3 regions of the Mesorhizobium sp. WSM3864 genome follow, and region 2 is predicted to be linked to each of the others. Evidence: riboswitches for the same ligand, from Rfam matches in the RefSeq annotation. Region 2 holds a riboswitch; each other region holds the start of a gene.
The links. Region 2 has a riboswitch for cobalamin ahead of CK215_RS00175 (DUF1636 family protein). Riboswitches for the same ligand answer to the same signal wherever they lie in the genome.

Region 1: another riboswitch for cobalamin. It lies ahead of CK215_RS25435 (HoxN/HupN/NixA family nickel/cobalt transporter); the one in region 2 lies ahead of CK215_RS00175 (DUF1636 family protein).
Region 3: another riboswitch for cobalamin. It lies ahead of bluB (5,6-dimethylbenzimidazole synthase); the one in region 2 lies ahead of CK215_RS00175 (DUF1636 family protein).

The regions. Positions count from the first base shown of each region.
Region 1 is NZ_NSGD01000018.1:30,394-37,431, forward strand. Features, by position in the region: gene CK215_RS25415 (ABC transporter ATP-binding protein/permease) at 1-276, shown strand, start outside; gene CK215_RS25420 (nucleoside hydrolase) at 415-1,389, shown strand; gene CK215_RS31430 (hypothetical protein) at 1,420-1,563, opposite strand; gene CK215_RS25425 (hypothetical protein) at 2,094-2,819, shown strand; gene CK215_RS25430 (DOPA 4,5-dioxygenase family protein) at 3,056-3,463, shown strand; cobalamin riboswitch at 3,544-3,735, shown strand; gene CK215_RS25435 (HoxN/HupN/NixA family nickel/cobalt transporter) at 3,825-4,892, shown strand; gene CK215_RS25440 (HWE histidine kinase domain-containing protein) at 5,430-6,806, opposite strand.
Region 2 is NZ_NSGD01000001.1:31,071-38,108, reverse strand. Features, by position in the region: gene CK215_RS00200 (NADH-quinone oxidoreductase subunit D) at 104-1,294, opposite strand; gene CK215_RS00195 (NADH-quinone oxidoreductase subunit C) at 1,304-1,909, opposite strand; gene CK215_RS00190 (NADH-quinone oxidoreductase subunit B) at 1,914-2,495, opposite strand; gene CK215_RS00185 (NADH-quinone oxidoreductase subunit A) at 2,486-2,851, opposite strand; gene CK215_RS00180 (winged helix-turn-helix domain-containing protein) at 3,179-4,378, shown strand; cobalamin riboswitch at 4,408-4,607, shown strand; gene CK215_RS00175 (DUF1636 family protein) at 4,646-5,074, shown strand; gene cobW (cobalamin biosynthesis protein CobW) at 5,076-6,113, shown strand; gene cobN (cobaltochelatase subunit CobN) at 6,131-7,038, shown strand, end outside.
Region 3 is NZ_NSGD01000002.1:467,481-474,518, reverse strand. Features, by position in the region: gene CK215_RS06500 (GNAT family N-acetyltransferase) at 1-219, shown strand, start outside; gene CK215_RS06495 (MFS transporter) at 245-1,468, opposite strand; gene CK215_RS06490 (TetR/AcrR family transcriptional regulator) at 1,590-2,180, shown strand; gene CK215_RS06485 (hypothetical protein) at 2,325-3,305, shown strand; gene bluB (5,6-dimethylbenzimidazole synthase) at 3,336-4,073, opposite strand; cobalamin riboswitch at 4,116-4,294, opposite strand; gene CK215_RS06475 (histone deacetylase family protein) at 4,409-5,335, shown strand; gene CK215_RS06470 (exodeoxyribonuclease VII small subunit) at 5,339-5,590, shown strand; gene CK215_RS06465 (DUF2277 domain-containing protein) at 5,782-6,048, shown strand; gene CK215_RS06460 (pirin family protein) at 6,057-6,977, shown strand.

The DNA.
Region 1 (7,038 bases), on a different contig from region 2:
ATCGTCGTGCTGGACGAGGCGACCTCGGCGCTGGACGAGAAGAGCCAGGACAAGATGATGCAGACGGTGATCCAGGCATTGCCCAAGGTCACCGTCATCAGCGTCGCCCACCGCGCCGAGCTGGAAGCCTTCCACAGCCGCAAGATCACGCTGGAGCGCCGCGAGGGCGGCGCGAAACTGGTCAGCGATGTGGAGCTGGCGCCGCGCAAGGGCAAGCGCAACGTGTTCGCGCGGGCGCTGTGGGGGAGCGGAGCGAGAGGAGGCCAGGCCCGCTGAGGCGGCATTAAGGCAAGGGCGGCAAGAGCGTCCCGAGATGGTGATCGGACCGCAGGGGTCGCACTTCCGCCAGGCGGCAACCTTGACGTCACCAGAGGCCCGGTCTGTAATCGCCGCAGGCCAGGGAGAGGCGACCCCATGGAAAAGATCATCCTCGACTGCGATCCGGGGCACGACGATGCCATCGCCATCCTGCTTGCGGCCGGCAACCCGAATATCGACCTTCTCGGCATCACCACGGTTTCGGGCAACCACAATGTCGAGAACACCACGCGCAACGCGCTCTCCGTCTGCACGGCCTACGGCATAAAGGTGCCGGTGGCGAAAGGCTCTCCCGGACCGCTGATCATCGACCAGGTGCTGGCCGTCGAGATCCACGGCGAGACCGGGCTGGACGGCCCGGAGCTGCCGCCCGCCTCGTTCGAGCTCGACCAGCGCCATGCCGTCGACTTCATCATCGAGACGGTCATGGCGCATGAGCCGAAAACCGTCACGCTGGTGCCGGTCGGGCCCTACACCAACATCGCTCTAGCCGTGCGCAAGGAGCCGCGCATCGTCGAGCGGGTGAAGCGGGTCGTCGCGATGGGCGGAAGTTTCACGCGCGGCAACATCACGCCGGCGGCCGAGTTCAACGTCTATGCCGACCCCGAGGCCGCCGACGTGGTGTTCCGCGCCGCTTGGGACGTCACCATGGTGGGGCTCGACCTCACGCACCAGGCCTTGGCCACCCCCGACCTGCAGGACAGGGTGCGCGCCGTCGGCGGGCCGATCGCCAAATTCATCCTCGACATCTGGGAATTCATCGCGACCACGCATGGCGGCCTGCTGCAGATAGCCTATCCCGCCGTCCATGACGCCTGCTGCGTGGCGGCGATGATCGATGCAGGCGTCTTCACCACCGAGAAGGCCGATATCCGCGTCGAGCTTGCCGGACGCTGGACCAAGGGCATGACGGTCTGCAATTTCGAGAAGCTGGGCGGCATGCGCCATTTCGGCGGCACGGCGAGCGAGCAGGTCGATTTCCGCCACACCGTGGCGATGAAGCTCGACCATGCGAAATTCTGCGACCTGATCGTCGATGCGCTCGAGCGCCTCACCAGTCAAAAGGCGTGAGGCGCTCCAGGGGCAAGGCCTAGCCGGCCCTCACAGCAGGAACGATTGCCTGTCGCGCAATGTGGCGCTGATGGCGGCGATGCCGGTCTCGATCTCGCGCTTGTTGGCCAGGATCGCATCGCCGGCCGCACCCTCGACCATCGATCGCAACAGGTCGGCCTGGCCGACCAGCACCGCGTCCTTGTCGGCCAGCGCGATGAGCGTTGCGGCTTCGAGCCGGTAGCGCGGGCGCCTTGCCGCCCTGGGCGACTCTCAAGCCTCCAGGCCGGCGCCGGCCAGGAAGTGGGGGAGAATTGGCCCGGCGAAGCCGAGACGGCCATTTCGACGAGAGCCCGGCGTCGGCATCAGCAACCGGCGCTGGCACGGTGGTGTCCTTGTTCTGTTGCATTTTAGTTGAAACTAATTTGAAAGTTACCCGTTAGCAGCGCGTAGGCGAGCTCAAACTTGCCCTGCTGTCGACAGCTAAGTTGAAAGGAGAAGTCCTAAGCCTTTTTCAGTGCTTGGCGTTGCCGAGACCGCTTTTCTATCATCCGTCTTTCGAGCGGCCTCCAGCCGCGCCGGTCACCGCCGAGGCCGATGCCTGGCAGGGCGAGAAGTCGCCATCGCTCGGCACGCATTCGCGCGACGAAGGCTTCGCAGACCGCTGTCGAGCGGACGCTCGATGAGGAGCCACACAAGGTTGGCCTTGGAACAAAGGTCTGGCCATGAAAAAATACCTAGCAGCCGCACTGGCGATCGCCATCCCGATCGGGCCTGCCTCGGCGCTTGACGTCGGCGTGGGCGGCAAGGTCGGCGGCATCGGCGTGGGCGCCGGGTTGGGCGCCGGTTCGCAAGGCGTGTCGGCGGGCGTGGGCGCCAGTGCCGACGGTGTCGGCGGCGCAAACGTCGGCGCATCGACCGGCGGCGGATCGCTCGGCGTCAATGCCGGCGGCAATCTGGGCAGCACCAGCACAGGCGTGTCGACAAGCGTGGGCGCCGCCGCCGCGGGCGACGATCCTTCCGCCGTCAGCGGATCGGCTGCCTCTGCGCAGAACCCGGCCGCGGTGCCGACAGCCCCTGCTTTGGCCAAGAGCGCGACGCAGACCATTGTGCTGCCTCCAGTGCTGAGGCCCTCCAGATCCGCCGGCGGCGACCTCCGGCGGGGCACCAAAGGCTATCGCATCGCGCCGCTGTCACCTCCGAAGGCGATACGGGGCACGCCGGCCGCCGTGGTGCGCGCCTGTCGCGCCGCGATCACGGCGGCCGCCAAGCCCCTCGGCGCCGTGCGTGTTTACACGGTCAGCGCCGGCCCCTTGCGTCAACGCCGAAGCGGGCTCAACGCGCCGATCGAGGTGCGCATAGACTATGACAGGCGAGGCGGCATCGAAGTGAGGCAGGCGAAAGTCGGCTGTCGCCTAAATGCGAAGGGCACGGTCACCGCGGTGATTTAGGGCAAAGGCAGAACGGCCGTTGCCATCCTTCCTGCCGGTTGCAACCTCGGCGGTTTGGCAATTCCTCGCCCCCACAAGGTGGCGAAGAGATGGCCCGGCAAAGCCGAGCAAGGGAGCGCCATATCCGACAACCCTGCCGACCGCAGGCGCAGACCGCGGCCGGCTGCAGACAAGGCGCCCGCGCTTCGGCTAGAGTTCCGCCGGGCGCAAAAAAATCATCGAAGGGAAGCATCGCGATGAACGAAGTCAGGCCGATCGCCGAGATCGCCAGCTATCACGCCCATATCTACTACGGCGGAGAGGCCGAGCGGCGGCATGCCGAATGGCTGCGCCAGCGCATCGCAGAGCGCTTTCGCGTGCGCCTCGGCAACTGGCGCGACGAGCCGGTCGGCCCGCACCAGCAAGCCATGTACCAGGTCTCCTTCGCGACCGAGATTTTTGCGACGCTGGTTCCCTGGCTGATGCTGAACCATGGCGGCCTAAGCATCCTCATCCATCCCAACACCACCAACCCCAAGCGCGACCACCTTATCGACCCGATGTGGATCGGACGCGCACTGCCGGCGAAGGGCGAGGTGCTTGGCGAGGAGGACGAGGCGGAGGATGCGCTGGAGGTGAATACCGAGCCGACGCTGGGGGTGTGAGGGGGGCGCGGCGATCTCGTCACGATGGCGTGAGGGGCCTCTGGCCGTCGGAGTTGTTGATTGACTGGCCAACCGCGGTGTGGCGAATTCGCGCCGATGGTTCCCTTCGGGGATCAAAAGGGAACGCGGTGCGGAGAAATCCAAAGCCGTGGCTGCCCCCGCAACTGTAAGCGGCGTGCCGTTTTCACGATGCCACTGGCTGCATGGGCCGGGAAGGCGAAAGCGGCGGGAATCCGCGAGCCAGGAGACCTGCCATCATGGACGTCAAAGCAGAACATCGGACGGGGTGATCCGGTGTGCGCGCCTGGCCGGAGGGCGGGGCGAGTTCCCTGCGATGACAGGCAACGTCAAAGGCAGAACCATGCTGATCCAACTATCGAAAATGCTGAACAAAAGCTCGCCGGACCTGAAAGCCAAGCTGATTACAATCTACAGCGCACTCGCCATTCTCAACGTCGGGGCGTGGCTGTGGGCTTTCGTCGCCTTCCACGACAAGCCGACATTGCTTGGCGTCGCTCTCGTCATATACGGCCTGGGCTTGCGCCATGCCGTCGACGCCGACCACATAGCGGCCATCGACAATGTCACGCGCAAGCTGATGCAGAACGGCAAACGGCCGGTCTCAGTCGGCTTCTTTTTCGCACTCGGCCATTCGACGATCGTCGTCATCGTCGCTGCGGCTATCGCGGCGGCAACGTCCCTGCTCGGCCGTTTCCAGAGCCTTCAGGAGATTGGCGGCACGATCAGTACCGGCGTTTCCGCACTCTTCCTGCTCGCCATCGCGGCGATGAACATCGTCATCTTCTTCTCGATCTACAGAAGCTATCGGCGGGTGCGGGCCGGTGGGGCGTTTGTCGAGGAGGATCTGGACCTGCTGCTCAACAATCGCGGCTTCCTGGCGCGCGTCTTCCGCCCGATGTTCCGGCTGGTGTCGCGCAGCTGGCACATGTTCCCACTTGGTTTCCTCTTCGGCCTTGGTTTCGACACCGCGACCGAAGTCGCCATGTTCGGCGTGTCCGCGGCACAAGCGGCCAAGGGCGTGCCGTTCGAAGCCATTCTGGTCTTCCCGGTGCTTTTCGCGGCCGGTATGTCACTGGTCGACACGACCGATGGTGTGATGATGCTCGGCGCCTATGAGTGGGCCTTCGTCAAGCCGATCCGCAAACTGTACTACAACATGACGATCACCCTGGTGTCGGTCCTTGTCGCAGTACTGATCGGCGGCATCGAGGCGCTCGGCCTCATCGGTGACAAGTTTGGTCTGTCGGGCGGCTTCTGGAACGGCGTCGGCACGCTCAACGACAATTTCAACAATCTGGGCTTCGCCATTATCGGCATCTTCATCGCCGCCTGGGCGATCTCCTACGTCGTCTATAAGGCCAAGGGGCTGGATGATGTGGAGAGCGCATCCGCAGCAAAGAATTCATAAGCCGCCGGCGGCGGCTGGCTGCAGCAGGCCAGCCGCATCTCTCTGCCATCAGATCCCGGCGGGCTGCCAGCCTGCCTCCTTGAAGCGCCTCGGCAACAGGAAGCCGACGGCGGCAAAGGCGACGATCGCCAGCCCCGTCAGCGGTGCCCGGCTTGACATTTTTGTTCCCATTTTGTTCACTGTTGGCCAGACAGCAACAGGAGATCGCCGGCCCGTGCGCACGCGCTTCAAAGGCATGCTGAGGACCCGTAGCCCAAGCCTTTGGAAGTGTGACGGAATTCTGCGCTTGGATAAGCCAGGGGTTAAGGCCTGGGATAAGCCCCATAATCCATAAGCCAGAATCCAGAGTCCAAATATCCAGAGTCCAGAACAGAAAAGCTGGCGCTTTTCTGTTCGAAAAAAGGCCGGGAAGGGAAAGCAAAAAAAGGGAGCAGCGCAGGCCAGCGACGTGCGGCGATACGGCAGGCTCGGCGGCGCAGCGGGTCCCCAGGCGTTGTGGCCGGCCGTCGGGTCGGTCTCCTCAGGATGCAGCCGCCCTCACGTCAGCCCGGCGATCTGCTCATCGCCGTCCAGCTCCGCCCCACGGGCGACAACCACGTTGGCGAGCGGCGCCGAGAGCGTCCAGCGAACGAGGCCGGGCAGCCGTTCCATGGAGGCGCTGCCGGAGAGGCTGGTGGGGACGACGCGCTGGAGAACGACGCTGCCGAAGCCTTTGTGCGGCTTGGCATCGGCGGCCGCGGCAGGTTCAGAAAAATGTTCCTCCCAGACCAGCTCGAAATCGCTGCCTTCGGGGGCCGGGGCTACCCGCCAGTCCATCCGCACGGTTCCGGCGTCGCCGGCCAGGGCGCCGTATTTCGTCGCGTTGGTGCCCAGCTCATGCAGCGCCATGCCGATGTTCTGCACCGCGTTCAGCCGCAGCGTCACGTCCGGTCCGGATGGCGAGATGCGCTCTTCGTGTCCGAACGGCCGCAGATGTTCGCGCACAAGGTCGGCCATGCCCGCGCCGCGCCAGTCGTTGAGCACCAAGAGGTCGTGCGAGCGCGACAGCGCCATGATGCGTTCGCGGATCTGGTGTTCGAACGCGCGCGGGTCCGTCGCGCGTTTGCTCGTCTCGCGGATCATGGAAAGGATCACGGCGTACTGGTTTTTGACGCGGTGGTTCACCTCGCGCATCAAGAGTTGGATCTGCTGTTCGCTCGCCCGTTTTTCGGTGATGTCGGCGGCCATGCCGAACCATTCCAGGATGCTGCCGGTGTCATCGATGATCGGGATTGCCCGTGAGGTGGTCCAGCCGGCGGACCCGTCGGCGCGCCGCACCCTGTGCTCGAGCTCGAACACGCCGCGCTCCATGATGGCGCGCTCGATCGCCGCCTGGATGCTCGCCTGGTCTTCCGGGAACAGGTATTCGTCGCGCCAGCGGATCGCCGGCCCCTGAGCGCTCGACAGGAAGCCGCGGCCGTCCAGCTCATGCATTTCCTGCCAGTCCGGGCTCATCCGATAAACCACGTCGGAGCTGGCATTGACCAGCGCGCGAAACCGCTGCTCGCTTTCGCGCACCTTTGCTGCCGCCAGCACCCGGGCCGTGGTTTCCGAAACGATGCAGAGCACGGCTTCAACCGTGCCGTCCTGCGCCCGCACCGCGGAATAGGAGATGTCGAAATACACCGTCTCGCCGACCAGGCCGGACAGTTCGATGTAGAAAGGCCGGTCCCTGGCCGAGAACGTTTCGCCGGTTTCGAGAACGCCGCGCAGCAGCGGCTCGAGGTCGGTCCAGAGCTCGGACCAGTTTTCCTCGGCGGGGCGGCCGAGCGCCCGCGGATGCTTGTCGCCGATGGTCGGCGCGTAGGCGTCATTGTAGAGCGCGACAAACTCCGGCCCGCAGAAAAGCACGATCTGGGCTTCGGCGGCGAGCATCAGGTCGACCGTCGTCCTCAGGCTGAGCGTCCATGTCTCGATCGGCCCGAGCGGGCTTTCCGACCAGGGATATTCACGAATGAATCGCGCCATCTCGCCGTTTCCGCGAGGCCACGATTCACGGAAAAGCCCGTCAGCCATAGGCGCATTAACGCGCGACGCCGTTTATGTATCCGTCTCCGTCACGCAAAATTTTAGCCATCGTGAATAGACCCCTGGCTGCCGGTCCGCC
Region 2 (7,038 bases):
GTCGACGTAAGACCGTCTTGGGGCCCAGCTAGGGATGCCTCTACGGAAGCGGCAACACAAGCCGCCGCCAGCAGTGCTTTGGATCGCTGAGTTGCTCCCAATCTCACCGATCGACCTCACCAAACACGATGTCGAGGGAGCCAAGCACGGCGGTGACGTCGGCCAGCATGTGGCCGCGGCACAGGAAATCCATGGCCTGCAGATGCGCAAAACCCGGCGCGCGCAGCTTGCAGCGATAGGGCTTGTTGGTGCCGTCGGAGACGAGATAGACGCCGAACTCGCCCTTCGGCGCCTCGACAGCCGCATAGACCTCGCCGGCCGGCACGCGATAGCCCTCGGTATAGAGCTTGAAATGATGGATGAGCGCTTCCATCGAGCGCTTCATCGCCGCGCGCTTCGGCGGCACCACCTTGCCGTCGAGGTTCGACACCGGTCCGGCGCTCTCCTTGCCGAGCAGAAGATCGACGCACTGGCGCATGATCTTGGCCGATTGGCGCATCTCTTCCATGCGCACGAGATAACGGTCGTAGCAGTCGCCGTTCTTGCCGATCGGGATGTCGAAATCCATCTCGGAATAGCATTCATAGGGCTGCGCCTTGCGCAGGTCCCAGGCGGCACCCGAGCCGCGCACCATCACGCCCGAAAAACCCCAGGCCCAGGCGTCGGCGAGCGACACCGTGCCGATGTCGACATTGCGCTGCTTGAAGATGCGGTTGCCGGTGAGCAAGGCGTCAAGGTCGTCGACCGACTTCAGGAACGGATCGATCCACTTGCCGATATCCTCGATCAGCTTCTGCGGCAGGTCCTGATGCACGCCGCCTGGCCGGAAGTAGGCCGCATGCATGCGCGAGCCGGAGGCGCGCTCATAAAACACCATCAGCTTCTCGCGCTCGACAAAGCCCCACAGCGGCGGCGTCAGCGCGCCGACGTCCATCGCCTGCGTCGTCACATTGAGGATGTGCGACATGATGCGGCCCATTTCGGAATAGAGCACGCGGATCAGCTGGCCGCGCTTCGGCACCTCGATGCCGAGCAGGCGCTCGGCCGCGAGCGCGAAAGCATGCTCCTGGTTCATCGGCGCGCAATAGTCGAGCCGATCGAGATAGGGCACCGCCTGCAGATAGGTCTTGGCCTCGATCAGCTTCTCGGTACCGCGATGCAGCAGGCCGATATGCGGATCGACGCGATCGACCACCTCGCCGTCCAGCTCCAGCACGAGACGCAAAACCCCGTGCGCAGCAGGGTGTTGAGGCCCAAAGTTAATGTTAAAATTGCGGACGGAGGTTTCAGCCATTGTGGCGCCTCAATTTGGCTTCGCCTTTTCATCGCCCGGAAGGACGTAATCCGTTCCCTCCCACGGGCTCAAAAAGTCAAAGTTTCTAAATTCCTGCTTCAATTCCACCGGCTCATAGATGACTCGCTTGGCCTCGTCGTCGTAGCGAACCTCGACGAAGCCGGTCAGCGGGAAGTCCTTGCGCAGCGGATGCCCTTCAAAGCCGTAGTCGGTGAGGATGCGGCGCAGGTCCGGATGGCCGGAGAAGAGCACGCCGTAGAGATCATAGGTCTCGCGCTCGAACCAGTCGGCGCCGGGATAGACGCCGGTCAGCGACGGCACCAGCGTCTCCTCGTCGGCCTGGACCTTGAGGCGGATGCGGACGTTCTGCTTCGGCGACAACAGGTGGTAGACGACGTCGAAGCGCTTGGCACGCGACGGATAGTCGGCGCCGCAAATGTCGATGATCGAGACGAACTGGCAGCGCGGGTCGTCGCGCAGGAAGGTCGCGACCTCGGTCAAGTTGCCCGGCTCGACGCAAACCGTCAGTTCGCCATAAGCAAGCACCGTTTCGCCGATGCGGCCGGAGAGCTTCTCGCCGAGATAGGTGGAGAGTTCGTGCAACGCCAAGGCCATTGGTTCACCGTTCGATCGTGCCGGTGCGGCGGATCTTCTTCTGCAACAGGAGAATGCCGTAGAGCAGCGCTTCGGCGCTCGGCGGGCAGCCGGGGACATAGATGTCGACCGGCACGATGCGGTCGCAGCCGCGCACCACCGAATAGGAATAGTGATAATAGCCGCCGCCATTGGCGCACGAACCCATCGAGATGACGTAGCGCGGCTCCGGCATCTGGTCGTAGACCTTGCGCAGCGCCGGCGCCATCTTGTTGGTCAGTGTGCCCGCGACGATCATGATATCGGACTGGCGCGGAGACGCGCGCGGCGCGACGCCGAACCTCTCTGAGTCATAGCGCGGCATCGAGGTGTGGATCATCTCGACCGCGCAGCAGGCGAGACCGAAGGTCATGAACATCAGCGAGCCGCTGCGCGCCCAAGTGATCAGCGCCTCGGTCGAGGTGACAAGGAAGCCCTTGTCGGCCAGCTCATTATTGATCTCGAGGAAGAAGGGATCGTCCTCCCCCACCGGCCTGCCGGTGTTGGGATCGATGATGCCCTTGGGCTTCGGCGCGACGAGGGTGCCTGAACTGTCGTTCAATCCCATTCCAGCGCTCCTTTTTTCCATTCATAGGCAAAGCCGATGGTCAGCACCGCCAGGAACACCATCATCGACCAGAAGCCGAGCATGCCGAGCTTGGAGAAGGACACCGCCCACGGGAACAGGAAGGCGACCTCGAGATCGAAGATGATGAACAGGATCGACACCAGGTAGAAGCGGATGTCGAACTTCATGCGGGCGTCGTCGAATGAGTTGAACCCGCATTCATAGGCGGAAAGCTTTTCCGGATCGGGATTGCGGTAGGCAACCAGGAACGGCGCAACGATCAGCGCCAGGCCGACGACCATCGCCACTGCGATGAAGAGCACGATAGGCAGATACGAACTTAGGAGTGCGCTCATGCGGCGACTTTCCTTCGGCGGCCAGTTCACTTTGATTACAGCAACGGACTCTAAGGCGGAAGCGTGACAGTTTAACCCGCTGAACCGTTTTAGGTGGCCTATGCTGCGACGCGGCGAGGGTTAGCGCAGCGGTTTCGGCGACGCAAGTCAAACCTTGTTCAAAATCCGGCGCTGGACGCCATATCGGAAGAAACTGGTCCGATCCGCTCCTGTTTGATTTCCTTCATGTTTTACTCCACTTTTCTATCCTGACATATCTCCCGCCATTTGCCTGCTAGCATGGCCGGAATCACCGACTGGAAACCCCGGCAAAGGATCGGTAGCTGGATGAAGGAAAAGATCTCGCTCGCCGCAGCAAGGCGCATTGCGCTCGGTGCGCAGGGTTTTACCGATGCGCGGCCTGCCGGCACGCCCGATCGTCGCCATCTCGCCCGCGTGCTTTCCCGAACTGGCCTGCTGCAGATCGATTCCGTCAGCGCCGTGGTGCGCGCCCACTATATGCCGCTCTATTCGCGCCTCGGGCCCTACCCGCTTGCGCTGCTCGACAACGCGGCCGTCACCCGCAAGCGAACCGTCTTCGAATACTGGGCCCATGAGGCTTCCTTCCTGCCCGTCGAGACCTATCCGTTGATGCGCTGGCGCATGCAGCGCGCCGAGCAAGGCGAGGAAATGTATCTCGGCCTCGCCAAATGGGGCCGCGAGCGCAAGGCGATGATCGAGGAGATCTACGGGCAAGTCGCGCAACGCGGGCCGATCGCCGCCTCCGACATCGAAGGCCACAAGGGCAATGGCGGCTGGTGGGGCTGGAGCGAGGCCAAGCACGCTTTCGAATGGCTGTTCTGGGCCGGGCGCATCACCACCGCCTACCGGCGCGGATTCGAGCGCTATTACGACCTGCCCGAGCGGGTTCTGCCGCAGGCCGTGCTCGACCTGCCGGTGCCCTCGGTCGAGGACGCGCATCGCGAATTGCTGCGCATTTCCGCCCGCGCCCATGGCATCGCCACCTATGGCGATCTGCGCGACTATTTCCGCCTGGCGCCTGGCGATACGAAGGCCAGGATCGAGGAACTGGTCGAGGTGGGCGAACTGCTGCCGGTGAAGGTCGAAGGCTGGGACAAGCCCGCCTATCTCCACAAGGACGCCCGTTTTCCGCGCCGCATCGACGCGCGCGCCCTGCTCGCGCCGTTCGATCCGGTGGTTTTCGAACGCACTCGGACGGAAAAACTCTTCGGCTTCCGCTACCGCATCGAGATCTACACGCCGGCCGAGAAGCGCCAGTACGGCTACTACGTGCTGCCTTTCCTGCTCGGCGACCGGATCGTTGCCCGGGTCGATCTGAGAGCCGACCGCCCGGCCGGCGTGCTGCGCGTTCATGCGGCTTTTGCCGAAGCCGGCGCTCCCGCCGAAACGGCCGCACAGCTCTTCGATGAGTTGAAACAGGTGCAGGCATGGCTCGGCTTGGAAACCATCGAGGTGACGCCGGGCGGCGACCTTGGGCCGGCGTTGACCGACATTTCGGTGTCGTAGCCGCGCGTTGACATGCCAGCACCTCTAAGCCTAAATCCGCCGCAGACGGTCTCCTCCCGGCAAGGGGAGGAGCCAAGAGGGAATGCGGTGCGGGAAAACCCAAATCCGCGGCTGTCCCCGCAACTGTGAGCGACGAGCCTCAGCCGAAAACCACTGGGATGTTCCCGGGAAGGCGGCGCAAGGCGACGACCCGCGAGCCAGGAGACCTGCCGTCTGAGACATGAGAATCCGATCGCTCGGCGGGTTTTCCGGGCAAGGAGCCTGGTTTTGGATCGCAACGTCAGTTTTCCGGCTAATACCGCGGACATTTCGTCCGAACCCCGCGACGCGCTATCGGAAGTGACCGTCATCGTCTGCTCCTCCTGCCGAGATGAGACCGGTTCGGACGCGCATCCGCGTGCCGGCGCCCTCCTTGCCAAAGACGCGCGCCGCGCCGCGCCGGACGAGAAAATCCGCATCCGCACCGTCGAGTGTCTCGGCAATTGCAAACGCCGCCTGAGCGCGGCGCTGCTGCGCGACGGCTGCTGGAGCTATGTCTTCGGTGACCTGGAAACGACCAGCGGCGCCGACCTCGTCACCGGCGCAAAGCTCTTTGCCACCTCGACCGACGGCCTCATCCCCTGGCGAGGCCGGCCCGATTCCCTCAAGCGCGGCCTGGTTGCCCGCATCCCTCCCCTCGACCTGCTGAAGGACTGACATGACCGCATCCCTCTCCCGTGTTCCCTGCACTGTCGTCACCGGCTTTCTCGGCGCCGGCAAGACCACGCTGATCCGCAACCTGCTCGAAAACGCCAAGGGCAAGCGGCTGGCGATCATCGTCAACGAATTCGGCGATGTCGGCATCGACGGCGAGATCCTGAAAGGCTGCGGCGTCGACACCTGTCCGGAGGAAAACATCGTCGAACTGGCCAATGGCTGCATCTGCTGCACCGTCGCCGACGACTTCGTGCCGGCGCTCGACCAGATCCTGTCGCGCACGCCGAAAGTCGACCACATCCTGATCGAAACCTCCGGCCTCGCTTTGCCGAAGCCGCTCGTCCAGGCCTTCCAGTGGCCGACGGTGAAGAGCCGCGTGACGGTCGATGGCGTCATCGCCGTGGTCGACGGTCCGGCGCTGGCCGACGGCCGCGTCGCCGCCGATATGGACGCCCTGCAGGCGCAGCGCGCCGCCGACGATTCCCTCGACCACGATGATCCGGTCGAAGAGGTGTTCGAGGACCAGATCGCTTGCGCCGACCTGATCATCCTGTCGAAGAGCGATCTGATGGACGCGGCCGGCTCGGAGCGCGCCAACGCCGTCATCGGCGAGCACGTGGCGCGCGCGGTCAAGGTCGTACCGACCGCACAGGGCAAGGTCGACCCGTCGGTGCTGCTCGGTCTTGGCCTCGCCGTCGAAGACGACATCGAGAACCGCAAGACCCATCACGATGACGAGCTCGACCATGAGCATGACGATTTCGACTCCTTCGTCCTCGATATCCCGTCCATCGCCAGTCCGGATGAGCTGGCAAAGCGCGTCGCTCTCGCCGCCGAGCAGGAAAACGTTCTGCGCGTCAAAGGCTTTGTCGAGGTGGGTGGCAAGCCGATGCGGCTGCTGCTCCAGGCCGTCGGCCCGCGCGTCAACCACTATTACGACCGCGCCTGGACGTCGAACGACGACCGCCGATCGCGGCTCGTCGTCATCGGCCTCAAAGGGCTGAACCGCCCGGCGATCGAGCGTATCCTCGCCGGCTGAGGCAAGACCGAACCGCGATGCACATCCTCACCACGACATCCGCCTCGCTCGACGATCTCGCCGAGCCGATCGACCTCAGGCAGACGCCTGCGGATGTCGTGGCCCTGTCCTTCACCGACAGCGATCTCGCCGGCCTCGCCGCTGCGTGGAAGGCCGACGCCGCGCGGCTGCCGTCGATGCGGCTGGCAGCACTTCGCGATCTCCGCCATCCGATGTCGGTCGATCTCTGGATCGACAGCGTCGCGCGCCATGCCAGGGTCGTCCTGGTCCGCATTCTCGGCGGCTACGACTGGTGGCGCTACGGCTGCGACCAGCTCGCAGCGGTTGCGCGCGAGCGAAATATCAAACTGGCGCTGCTGCCGGGCGAAAGCCACGACGAGGATCTGCGGCTGATCGAAGGCTCGACCCTGCCGCGCGCCGAACTCGACGCCCTGCTCGGCTATTTCCGCGAAGGCGGCCCAGCGAACATGAGCGCGCTGGTGCAAAGACTGGCAAGACTCGCCGGGTCGGATACGGCCGTGGCCGAGCCGGTGAGCGTGCCGAAGGCGGGGTATTACCAGGCTGGATTGGGGGTTGTAGAGGAGCCTGAGATCATCGATGTCGGCGGTCCTTCACACCCCCCTCTGTCCTGCCGGACAGAGGGGGGTGTGACAGAGCTCAACATCGACAGCGTCGGTGCCCCCGTCATCCCCATCCTCTTCTACCGTTCGATGCTGCTCGCCGCGGACGTCGCGCCAATCGATGCACTCGCAGATGCCTTTCGCTCGCAGGGCATGACGCCAATGCCGATCTTCGTTTCGAGCCTCAAGGACCCGGTATCGCTGGCTTTCGTCGAAACCGCCATCGCCTCGTTGAACCCGTCCGCCATCGTCACTGCAACCGCCTTCGCTTCCGGTGCCGAGCCTGGTGCCGAAACGCTCTTCGA
Region 3 (7,038 bases), on a different contig from region 2:
GGCTACGCGACGGAACTGGTTCGGGGGAGCTTGCACGCGGCTTTCGGCCCCTTGCGCGCCGGTCGGGTGATCGCACTGGCGCGTCCCGCCAATCCGGCATCGCGGCGCGTGCTGGAGAAATGCGGCTTCGTCTTCGAGCGGGAGATCATGCTCCATGGCGCGCCGACGGGGCTTTACGCATTCCCGGCGGCGAAGTTCGTTCCAAAGCAGGACATATAGCCAGCCAGCACCGGATGCATCGGTATCATCCAGCCGGAACAATCGCCGCTTCGCATTCATCCGGGGCGCAGTCCGGCGTCGCCAGCCGACACTGGCCGGCGAGCACGGTGACCAAAGCGACCGAGCCTGCCGCCACCGACACCCAGAACCCGTTCTGCGGTCCAAAAGTGTCGACCATCCAGCCGGCGGCGAAGGAGCCAAGCGCCATGCCGATGCCGATCCCGGTGGTCACCCAGGTCACGCCTTCCGTGAGCATTGCCGCCGGCACGTGGCGTTCGATCAGTCCAAAGGCGGTGATGAAGGTCGGCGAGATGGCAACGCCGCTGACGAACACGGCAAGCGCCAGCGTCGGCACCGTGTCGGCAAGAAGCAGCGGCAGAGTGGTAAGCGCGATGACGGCGACCGCTATCGCGAGTTGGCGTTGCAGCGGCGTGCGCAGGCTGAGCGCGCCGACGATGATGCCGAGCACGAAGGATCCCAGTGCATAGACGCCGATGACGAGGCTGGCTGCTTCGGGCTGGCCGAGCTCTTCGGTAATGGCAACGGTGGTGACTTCCGTGGTTGCGAAGGTCGCGCCGACGAAGATCAGCGCGACGGTGATGATCTGCACCGGCCGCAGGCGGATCGCCGAACCGGCCGCGCCATCCTCGGCCGGGCGAATGGGCGGTTCCGTCGGACGCTGCAGCAGGAATGCCGCCGAGCCGAAGGCGAGCAGCAAGGTGCTCACCACCATCCCGGCTTCCGGGAACAGCGCGGCGCTCAAGCCCACCGACAGCGATGCCCCAGCGACATAGACCAGCTCGTCCGCGGCCGATTCGAAGGCGAAGGCCGTATTGAGCTCGGGGCGGTCGCGAAAAATCTCGGTCCAGCGCGCCCTGACCAGCGCCGGGATGCTCGGCATTAAGGCGGCAAGCAGCGACGATAGGAACAAGGTCCACACCGGCCAGTGCTGGTTGGCCGCGACGATCAAGGTCGCGAAGGCAAGCGCCGAGACAAGTGTCGTCGGCACTGCAATCCGGCTCTGGCCGAGGCGGTCGACCAGCCGCGAGACCTGCGGCGACAGGAAGGCGTTGACCAAAGCGTATGTGGCCGAGACGGCGCCGGCCAGCCAGTACTCGCCATGCGTTTGCGACAGCATCGCCACAATACCGATCGGCGCCATGGCGATCGGCAGCCGGGCGATGAAGGCTGCCGCGGCGAAGCTCTTCGTGCCAGGAGCCCGAAAGATTTCCGAATATGGGTTTCGCATGGTCCCGTTCCTCGACAAGGGAAGGCGCCGCAACTACATACGCAGCGTATGAATGTCAAATAGTTCATACGTCGCGTATGTCAATTAGCATACGACGCGTATGTGAATAAGGCCAGGAGCCATGCACAAACCCCGCAAGGAGATGATCGCCGAGACGCGCGCCAAGCTGATCGCGGCCGCGCGCCATGCCTTCGGCACGATCGGCTATGCCGAGGCCTCGATGGACGATTTCACCGCTTCGGCGGGTCTGACGCGCGGCGCGCTCTATCATCATTTCGGCGACAAGAAGGGGCTCCTGCAGGCGGTGATCGCCGAAATCGACGCCGAGATGGCGGCGCGGGTGAACGAGGTGGCCTCGCGGGCGCCTACTCGCTGGCAGCATTTCGTCGACGAATGCACCACCTATATCGAGATGGCGCTTGAGCCGGAAATCCAGCGCATCATGTTCAGGGACGGCCCGGCCGTGCTCGGCGATCCGGCTCAGTGGCCCAACGCCAGCGCCTGCACGGCTTCAATGACCGATCACCTGTCAAAGCTGCAGGAGGAGGGCGTCGTCGTTCCCGATCTCGATCCCGAGACCGCAGCGCGGCTCATCAACGGCGCCAGTAGCCAGGCCTCGCAGCGCATCGCCAATGCCAAGGATCCGGAAGCGACGTCGAAGAAGGTTGTGGCGGCGTTCAAGCAGCTGCTGGAAGGCCTGAAAACCAAATAGCATCCGGTCGCGGCGTTGCGGGCAATCACTCGGGTCCGCGCTGCCTCAGACAATTGTCCCCCGCTCAAAATCCCTCCGACATTGACTTTGGCAGGAGCGAGCGCATCCTCTCCCGCCAATTCTCTGAGGCGGAGGGTCGGGGCCATGTGGGACTTCAGCATCGGCCGGTCGGTGTCCATCATGATGCGGACGTGGCCGTTCATCGTCTTTCGCATCATCGTCTATTTCGGCATCACGGTGGCCTACATAACAGCGACCGGCACCGGCGCCAGCGTCGGTTACGGCGTCGGCCACATCTCGACCGATCCGGACGGGCCGATGTCCTTTGCCTTGTGGGGTGGGGTGGTCGGCTTCGGCGTGGTCTCGATCGCCGTCTACTGGATCCGCGAATACATTCTCTATGTGCTCAAGGCAGGCCATATCGCCGTCATGGTCCATCTGATCGACGGGCAGGACGTTCCCGACGGCCAGGGCCAGATCGCCTATGCGCGCGAAGTGGTGACGAAGCGCTTCGCCGAGGCCAACATCCTTTTCGTCGTCGACCAGCTGGTGAAAGGCGCCATCCGCGCCATCACAGGGCTGATCGGCGGCGTTGCTGCGTTCCTACCCATTCCAGGCTTAAGCGGTCTGGTGAGCTTCATCAATACCGTCATCCGCCTGTCGCTGACCTATGTCGACGAGATCATCCTCGGCTACAACATCCGCACCAATTCCAACTCGCCTTTCGAGACCGCCAGGCAAGGCGTCGTGCTCTACGCGCAGAACGGCAAGTTGATGGTCAAGAACGCCGTCTGGCTGGCGGTGATCATGTGGGGCGTTTCCTTCGTCATCTTCCTTTTGATGCTGGCGCCCGCCGCCGCGATCCTCTGGGCCATGCCGGGCCAGCTTGCCGGCTGGGCCTTCGTGTTGGCCATCGTCTTCGCCTGGGCCTTCAAGGCGGCTTTCATCGAGCCCTTCGCCATCGCTTCGCTGATGCAGGTCTACTTCGCCACCATCGAGGGCCAGGTCCCCAATCCGGAATGGGACCGGCGCCTGGCCGAAGCCTCGTCCAAGTTCAGGGAATTGCGCGACAAGGCGCTCAGCCCCTTCGGCGGCTCGCGCTGGGATTCGCCAAGGACCGCTTGAGCAGCAGCCCCGGCCACGAAGGCCGCCTGATCACGGCTTCGCCCCTTCACGGGAACCAAGGCGAGCGATCGCCGATTTGAGCGGCGCCTCGCCGGCGCCGCAAAAGGTCTCGCTCATCACCAACTCGGGCAGCGGCAGGCGCTTGCCCCAGCCATGCGCTTCGAGGTCGGGCCTCGGCGCGAATTCCGAGACGCGGCCGACGCAGAGATAGGCGATCGGCGTGACGTGCTCGGGGATCGACAGCAGTCGCTTCAGCGCTTCGGGCTCGATGATGCTCACCCAGCCGACCCCGACGCCTTCCGCCCGCGCCGCGAGCCAGAAATTCTGCACCGCGCAGACGGTGCTGTAGAGGTCCATCTCCGGATTGTGCCAGCGCCCGAGCGGCGAGTTCTTCGAGCGCTGGCGGTCGCAGGTGATGCAGAGGTTGAGCGCGCTTTCGCAGATGCCCTCGAGCTTCAGCTTGCGGTAGAGCGCCCGCCGCTCCACCTCGATCGCCGGCAGTTCCTGTTCGCGCGCGGCCAAAAACAGGTCGCGCACCTGCCGCCGCCTTGTGGCGTCCCGGATGACGATGAAGTTCCAGGGCTGCATGTAGCCGACCGACGGCGCGTGGTGTGCCGCGGTGAGCAGCCGCGCCAAAACGCTGTCGTCGAGATCGTCGGCAAGGAAATGGCTGCGCACGTCGCGCCGGGTGAACATGGCTCGGTAGACGGCGTCGCGCGCCAATTGGTCAAAGTCATCGCCGCCGGCGGCGGCTGTTCGTGCCTGCATCGCTTGTCCCCTTGCGATAAGCAGTCCTCCGCCTGACCATGCGGATGACCATGTCTGCCGGGCCGGTCTTCTGGCTCGGGATCGACCCGCATCCGGCGCCTTCCCGTCTGGGACAGTGGCGTTTGCCGGCGCGGTCCCCCTCACAGCGTTGGGCACGCCACGGATTTCAACCGTGTTCCCGATTCTCCCGCGTTGCGGGCACCAGGCAGCGACGCGACCTTATCGCGAAGCCGAAGCCGGGCCAATGCCGCCAGCGACACGATTGGGCGCGATTTCCCCAATCATTCGGCGCTGAAACATGGCTATCCGTGCGACAGGTGCCTAGATTAGGCGCCATGACCACTCGTCTCTACACTCATCCGGTATTCCTGGAACACCTCACGCCGCCCGGCCACCCCGAGCGGCCCGACCGTTTGCGCGCCATCGAGCGCGTGCTCGACGACGAGGCTTTTTCGGCCCTCGACCGCGTCGAGGCGCCGGAAGGCGACGAGGCGACTATCCTTTACGCGCATCCGGAGGATTTCGTCGGCCGTGTCCGCGCTGCGATTCCCGAGACGGGGATCGTCTCGATCGATGCCGACACCAGCGCCAGCCCGAAAAGCTGGCATGCGGCGGTGACGGCGATCGGCGCGGCGAACGCCGCCGTCGACGATGTGTTCGAGGGCCGTGCCGCCAATGTCTTCGTTGCCGCGCGTCCGCCCGGCCATCACGCCGAAAAAGCGACCGCGATGGGCTTTTGCCTGTTCAACACCGCGGCGATCGCCGCCCGTTATGCGCAGGAGAAGCATCTGGCCGAGCGCGTCGCCATCGTCGATTGGGATGTGCATCACGGCAACGGCACGCAGGACATTTTCTGGGACGATCCGTCGGTGCTCTATTGCTCGACCCACCAGATGCCGCTTTATCCGGGCACCGGTGCCAAGAGCGAGACCGGCGCCGGCAACATCGTCAACGCGCCGCTTGCGCCGAGCACCGGCAGCGACACGTTCCGCGACGCCTTCCTGTCGCGCGTGCTGCCGTCGATCGACGCCTTCCAGCCGGATCTGATCATCATTTCCGCCGGTTTCGATGCGCACCATCGCGATCCGCTGGCCGCGATCAACCTGACCGAGGATGATTTCGACTGGGCGACCGGCCAGCTGATGGAGCGCGCCGGGCGCCACAGCGGCAACCGGCTCGTCAGCCTGCTGGAGGGCGGTTACGATCTGCAAGGATTGGCATTTTCGGTCGCCGCCCATGTCGGGCGGCTGATGAAGGGATGAATGATGGCTGATGAAGCTAACCAAGACGTCAAGGCGATGAGCTTCGAACAGGCGCTCGACGCGCTGGAGAAGATCGTCGATGATCTGGAGCGCGGCGACGTTCCGCTCGACCAGTCGATCAAGATCTACGAGCGCGGCGAGGCGCTGAAGGCTCATTGCGACCGCTTGCTCAAGGCCGCCGAGGACAAGGTCGAGAAGATCAGGCTCTCGCGCGACGGCAAGCCGGTTGGAACGGAGCCGCTCGACGCCGAGTGAGGTGTATTGATATTCAGGTGAGGCCGCCTGCAAACGCGGCTTTCTGCGGTTCCGGTGCTCACGTCCTTCAAGTACGCTCCGGTCCGGTTCTCGGAACCCGCCATTTTCGGCTCGGTCTGACCTGAATCTCAACACACCTCGGTGCACAATGTCAGACCGGTTCGGGCAGAAAGCAGGTAAGGAGTTAAAGCATGTGCCGAAACATCAAGACCCTGTTCAACTTCGATCCGCCGGCGACCGACGACGAGGTCCATGACGCGGCGCTGCAGTTCGTGCGCAAGCTGAGCGGCGCGACCAAGCCGTCCAAGCGCAACGAGCATGCCTTCAACCACGCCGTCGAGGCGATCGCCGCCGCCGCGCGCGAGCTGCTTGACAGCCTCGAAACCACCCAGCATCCGCGCAACCGCGAGGAAGAGGCCGCCAAGGCGAAGGCCCGATCCGCGCTCCGCTTCGCCTGACGCCGGTCATGAGCTTCTTTCCGGGCAACGATCCCGAGGCCGGCGACGCCTTCGCCTGCGACCAGATCGAGTTGATGGTCATTCCCAACGCCAAGGACATTGGTGGCTTCGAGGTTCGCCGCGCCTTGCCGACGGCGAAACGCAGGCTGGTCGGTCCGTTCATCTTCTTCGACCGCATGGGCCCGGCCATCCTGCGTGCCGGCCACGCGATCGACGTGCGCCCGCATCCGCATATCGGGCTGTCCACCGTCACCTATCTGTTCGACGGCAAGATCAGGCATCGCGACTCGCTCGGCACCGAAATGGTGATCGCGCCGGGCGACGTGAATTTGATGACCGCCGGCCGCGGCATCGTTCATTCCGAGCGCACGCCCGAGGAATTGCGCGGCGCGCCGATGTCGATTTCCGGCCTGCAAACCTGGCTGGCGCTGCCGGACAGCAAGGAAGAAATCGCCCCGGTGTTCGCGAACACGTCGGTCGTCCAACTGCCCGAAATCGATGCCGAGGGCGTTAGCGGCCGCGTCGTCATCGGCGAATTTTCCGGGCTGCGCTCGCCCGTCGCGACCGCCTCGGAAACGCTCTATGCCGATCTGCGGCTGGCGGCGGGCGCCAGCGTCAAAATCCCCGGCGACGCCGAGGAACGCGCCATCTACACGCTGGAGGGCGAGGTTTCGATTGCCGGCGACCGTTTCCCGGCCGAGCGGCTTTTGGTGTTCAAACCGGGCGAGGAAATCGTCGTGTCGTCCGAGCGCGGCGCGCATTTCATGCTGTTCGGCGGAGCGTCGCTGGGCTCCAAGCGTTATATCTGGTGGAATTTCGTTTCGTCCTCGAAAGAACGCATCGAGCAGGCCAAGGAAGAATGGAAGACGGGCCGCTTCGATATCGTTCCTGGCGATGAGGAAGAATTCATTCCGCTGCCGGAAGGTTAGCGCAGAATGGACATTCTGCGCCGGGCGCGTCACTGACACGCATTTACATTGGCGCGCCGTC